DNA from 2 places in the Cellulosimicrobium sp. RS genome. Region 1 is predicted to be linked to the other one. Evidence: riboswitches for the same ligand, from Rfam matches in the RefSeq annotation. Region 1 holds a riboswitch; the other holds the start of a gene.
What was found. A riboswitch is a leader RNA that binds a small molecule or an ion and turns the genes downstream of it on or off. The one in region 1 is predicted to bind S-adenosylmethionine.
Positions count from the first base shown of each region.

Region 2: another riboswitch for S-adenosylmethionine. It lies ahead of ACI769_RS09455 (methylenetetrahydrofolate reductase); the one in region 1 lies ahead of ACI769_RS05605 (LLM class flavin-dependent oxidoreductase).

Region 1 is NZ_JBJXVU010000003.1:3,399-6,190, reverse strand. Features, by position in the region: gene ACI769_RS05605 (LLM class flavin-dependent oxidoreductase) at 1-809, opposite strand, end outside; SAM riboswitch class IV at 1,155-1,262, opposite strand; gene ACI769_RS05600 (helix-turn-helix domain-containing protein) at 1,432-2,154, shown strand; gene ACI769_RS05595 (MMPL family transporter) at 2,272-2,792, shown strand, end outside.
Region 2 is NZ_JBJXVU010000005.1:84,453-87,244, reverse strand. Features, by position in the region: gene metE (5-methyltetrahydropteroyltriglutamate--homocysteine S-methyltransferase) at 1-1, opposite strand, end outside; gene ACI769_RS09455 (methylenetetrahydrofolate reductase) at 34-1,095, opposite strand; SAM riboswitch class I at 1,101-1,203, opposite strand; gene ACI769_RS09450 (cation acetate symporter) at 1,415-2,792, opposite strand, start outside.

The DNA of each region.
Region 1 (2,792 bases):
ACCCGCAGCCCGTCGGGGTCGCGCCCGGCGTCCGCGGCGGCGTCGCGCACCTGCGCCCGCAGCGCGACCGCCTCGTCCCGCGTCGCCGCGCGGACCCGCACGACGTCGGCCCGCCGGGCCGCGAGGTCGAGCGACGCCGGCGTGCTCGCCCGCACGACGACGGGCGGCTGGCCCTGCGGCGGGCGCGGCGTGATCGACGGCCCCTTGACCGCGAACCGGATGCCCTCGTGGTCGACGTAGTGCAGCTTCTCGCGGTCCACGAACCGGCCCGTCGCGACGTCGCGGATCTCGGCGTCGTCCTCCCACGAGTCCCAGAGCCGCGTGACGACCTCGACCGCCTCGTCGGCCTCGGCCACGGCGTCGGGCTCGTCCTGGGCGCCCTTGCGCCCGAAGGCCGCGGCCTCGGCCGGGGTCGTGGACCACCCGACCTGCCATCCCGCGCGGCCGGAGCTCACGTGGTCGATCGTCGCGACCGCCTTGGAGACGTGGAACGGCTCGGTGTGCGTGGTGGTGACGGTCGGGACGAGGCCGATGCCCGCGCTGCGCGGCGCGAGCCGGGACGCGACGAGCGCGGCGTCGAGCCGGCCGCGCACGGACCCGTTGCGGCCCGGCTGGAGGGTGAACGCGTCGTCGAGCGTGACGAGGTCGAGCAGGCCGCGCTGGGCGGTGGCCACGAGCTCGACGAGGCGCTTGGCGTCGAACAGGCGCTGGGCCTGGGAGCCCACGGTCCGCCAGGCGGCGGGGTGCGCACCGGCGTCGGTGAGGTCGACGCCCAGGTGGACGGTACGGGCGGGGCGGGGGTCGGGCATCGCGAGGATCCGTTCTGGGACAGGCGCCGGCGGCGCGCTCAGGGCGCGGCGGGGTGCCGGGGGTGGGCAGGGTCGTCCCGCCGCGGGACGGCAGGGCGGGGCCGGGGAGGCCGGAGGGAGGCCCGTCAGGGCGTGCGCGCGGGAGCGCGCGGCGTCAGGAGCGGGGCGTCGTCAGCGACAACAGGTGACGCGCACGGGGGCGCCGACCGGACAGGAGACGACGGCCGCACCGCGGACCGGACAGGGGCACGTCGGCGCGTGCGGGGTGCTCACCGCGGTGCTCGACTCTCGCCGGTCCATCGTCCGTCTCCTTCGTGCCCGTCTCCGGGCGCCGCGTGTTGCCCCGCACCGCGCAGGTCGCGCGACGCGGGACCTGGTCCTCACCCGGGGCACCCCGCCGCGCGGGAGGGTTGCCGTCCGACGAGCCGGGGCTTCGCGTCGGAGCTCATGACCATGTCCTGTGCCGGGGTCCGTGGACCTCGGTTGCCGGGAACCTACGAGCGGTCGGAGAGGGTGTCAACGCACCGCCGGGACCTTCCCACATACTGGACTCGATCGGTCAACTTTGAGCAGCCGAGGCCCTCGTTTGCACCGAGTGCATCGATGCACCTAGTGTCAAGAGGTGCCTCTCCTCCCCGGACCCGAGCGCCCGACCGCGCCCGCGACGGACGCCGTGACCCCGGACGCGCCGAGCGCGGACGCCCCCGGCCCGGACGCCGCGGCCCCCGACCGTCGCGCGGCCCTGCGCGCACGCCACCGCCGCGCGATCGTCGCCGCCGCCGCGTCGCTCATGGAGGAGAAGGGCGGCGCGCGCTTCACCGTCGACGAGCTCGCGGCCCGGGCCGACGTCGCGCGCCGCACGATCTTCAACCACTTCGCGTCGCTCGACGACGTCGTGGTCGAGGTCTGCGAGGACGTGCTGGGCACCGTCGTCGAGACGCTCGGGGCGAGCGCGGCCGAGCCGGGCACCGACCGCCCCACGCCCCTCGACGACGTCACCGCGGCGCTGCGCGGCACGGACCTCGTCGGCCCCATGGCCTACCTCACGCGCGCCCTCGGCGGTACCGCGACCGAGCCCACGCCGCGCGTCACGACGATGGTCGTGCGCACCTTCACCCACCTCGCCGAGCGCCTCGTCGCGGCCACCACGCGCCGACACCCGGACGTCGACCCGCTCGAGATCGAGATGCTCGTGGGCGCGCTCATGGCCGGGGTCCTCGTCATCCAGCGGCGCTGGTGGGCCGAGACCGGCGCCGCCGACGACGACGCGTCGCGCGCGGTGTGGTCCGGCCTGCTCGACCGCCTCGTCGAACGGATCCGCGCCGGCTGGGCGGACCCCGTCTGACACGACCCGCACCCTCCCCGCCCTGTCCCGCCTCGCGACCACCTCTCCCGCAGCACCGCACCCGCCACCCCGGGCACACCCGCCGGACCCGGACCGGACTCCCACCGAAGGATCCTCATGGCTGAACTCCTCTACCGCCTCGGCCGCGCGTGCGCGCGCCGCGCGCGGACCGTCCTCGCCGCGTGGCTCGCGGTGCTCGTGCTCGCCGGGGCGGCGTTCGTCGCGTTCGGCGGCACGCTCGCCAGCAGCTTCTCGATCCCCGGCACCCCCACCGCGGACGTCACCGAGCGGCTCCAGACCGCGCTGCCCGAGGCGTCGGGCGGGAGCGGCACGATCGTCCTCGCGACGGAGGACGGCGCGCCGTTCACGCCCGAGCAGGAGGCGGCGATCGCGGACCGCTTCGCCGCGGCGGAGGAGGTCGACGGCGTCGCGTCGGTCGTCGACCCGTTCGCGACGCAGGAGGAGCTCGCCGACCAGCGGAAGCAGATCGACGACGGCCGCACCCAGATCGCCGCGGGACGCGAGCAGATCGAGGACGGCCGCGCGCAGCTCGCCGCCGCGCAGGAGCAGGTCGACGCCGCGCGCGCCCAGCTCGACGCGGGCCAGGCCGAGCTCGACGCCGCACGTGCCCAGGCGGA
Region 2 (2,792 bases), on a different contig from region 1:
TGATCGAAACCTCTTGCTGGTCCGGAGGACCGGTCAGACGGGCGCGCCGTGCGTGGCGGCGCTCGTCGTGGGCAGGGAGGTGCCGGTGACCCACGGCCCGCTGGCCAGGTCCGGGACGAGCGGGGCGGCGGCGGCGCTGGCGCCGCCCCCGGTCCCGCCCGACCCGCCGCCGAGGTGGACACCCTCGAGCAGGTCAAGAGCGGCGCGGTGCTTGTTGAACGTGTACACGTGCAGACCGGGCGTGCCCGCGTCGAGGACGCGCTGCGCGAGGTCGACCGAGTACGCGATCCCGTAGGCGTGCTGCGCCTCCGGGTCGGGCAGGGCGTCGAGCGCGTCCAGCAGGTGCTGGGGCGCGCGCACGCCCGTGAGCTCCTCGACGCGACGGAGCCGCGCGGGCTCCGTCGTGGGCAGCAGCCCGGCGAGGATGGGGATCGTCACGCCGGCCGCACGGGCCTCGGCGACGAAGTCGGTGTACGACGACGCGTCGTAGAAGAGCTGCGTGATCGCGAAGCTCGCGCCGGCCTGCTGCTTCTGCCAGAGGCGGCGCACCTCCTGGGCGCGCGTCGTGCCGGCGGCGGGGTTGCCGTCGCAGAACGTCGCGACGGCGATCGTCAGCGGCCGGGCCGCGCCGCGCAGCGCGACCGCCGGGTCGGACGCGCAGCGCGACGCCTCGACCTCGCGCAGCAGCGCGACGAGCTCGGTCGACGACCGGACGCCGTCGGGCGCGGGCTGCCAGTCCGGCTGGTCGCGCGGCGGGTCGCCCCGCAGCGCGAGGAAGCTCCGCACGCCCTCGTCGAGGAAGTCGGTGATGACCGACTCCACGTCCTCGCGCGACGCCCCGACGCACGTGAGGTGTGCGATCGGCAGCACGGGCGTGCCCTGGAGCAGGCGTCCGACGACCTGGCGCGCGGTCGCGCGGTCGGTGCCCGCGGCGCCGTACGTCACGGACACGAAGTCGGGGTGCGTCGCGACGAGACGGCGTGCCGTCTCCCAGAACTTCGGGGCCGCGTCCGGTCGGCGCGGGGGCATGAGCTCGAACGACACCGTCGGCCGAGGACGGCCCGGACGGTGCGCGAAGGATGCCTCTGAGGTCATGCGTCACTCCATCGACCCTGGCGTTAGCACCTTTGTCCTCGGGAGGCTTCCGTCGGCGGGTTGCTGCGGTGTCGTCGAGCCAGGACTCTCGACCGCTCTGGATGGTTGGCACGATCCTACGACCCATCCGACATGCGGTCGAGAGCGCCCGCCAGGTGAGATGCGGAGGGATCGGCCGGAGGCGTAGCGGCGCCCCGCGCTACGGATCTCAGGCTCTCTACGCTACGAATTTCAGGTTTCCTACGCTACAGATTTCAGGTGCTCGAGCGAGGTCCCAGACACCGACCATGGCGACGGGTCGGCGTCGGCCTCGCAGGTCTCAGGCCCTCCGGCGCTCGGGCACGTGCAGACGCCGGAGGAACCGGTCGGTGCGCAGCGGCGGGCCGCGCCGGTCGAGGAGAGACACGACGACGACGGTCGCCGTCGCGAGCGGGATGGTCCAGGCAGCGGGCTGGGCGAGCAGGGCGCGCACGATGCCGGGGACGCCGTCGGCCATGTCGCCGGACGGGCTCCCGTACCCCGCGGCGACGAGCGCGGACGACGCGAGCAGCGCCGTCGCGCACAGGACGGCCCCCACGACCATGCCCGCCACCGCGCCCCGCGCGGTGAGGCCGCGCCACCACACGCCGAGCAGGATGACGGGGGACAGGGCCGACGCCGCGAAGACGAACACCGTCCCGACGCTCGTCACGAGGCCCTGCGGGATGGTGACGAGCGCGAACGCGAGCGGGATGAGCGTGCACGCGACCGCGGACCAGCGGAAGGACCGCACGGTGCCGCCGAACAGGTCCTGGCTCACGACGCCCGCCAGCGCCACCACGAGCCCCGACGACGTCCCGAGGAACGCGGCGAACGCCCCGGCGACGACGAGCGCGGCGAGCAGCTCGCCGCCGAGCCCGGGCACGAGGCGGGTCGGCAGCGCGAGGACGACGGTGTCCGCGACGCCGGGCGCCGCGAGGTCGGGCGCGACGACCCGCGCCACGAGCCCGAGCGTGCTCGACACCATGTAGAACACGCTGATCATGACGAGCACGACCACGGTCGTGCGGCGGGCCGAGCCGCCGTCGGGCGAGGTGTAGAAGCGCACGAGGACGTGCGGCAGGCCGGTCGTGCCGAGCAGGAGGGCGAGCAGGAGCGAGACGGTCGCGTACGCGTCGAGGCCGCCCGGCCCGGCCTCGTGGGGGAACACGGCGGCGGGGTCGAACGTGACGACGGCGCCGCCGGGCTCGAACGCCCCGCCGAGCGCCATGAGCACGACGACGAGCGGCACCGCGAGCGCGGTGAGCTTGACCCAGAACTGGAACGCCTGGACGAACGTGATGGAGCGCATCCCGCCCGCGGCGACGACGGCGCTCACCACGACCGCGATCCCCACCGAGCCGACCCACGGCGGCACCGGGGCCACGCTCGTGATGACGAGCGCCGCCCCGTGGAGCTGCGGCACCACGTAGAGCCACCCGATGACGAGCACGAGCACGCTCGTCACGCGGCGCGCGACCACGGAGTCGAGCCGGGCGTGCACGAAGTCGGGGATCGTGTACGCGCCGCTGCGCCGCAGGGGGCCCGCGACGAACAGCAGGACGAGCAGGTAGCCCGCCGCGTACCCCACGGGGAACCAGAACGCCTCCGCGCCGGACAGCAGCACGAGGCCCGAGAGCCCGAGGAACGTGCCCGCGGACAGGTACTCGCCGCTGATC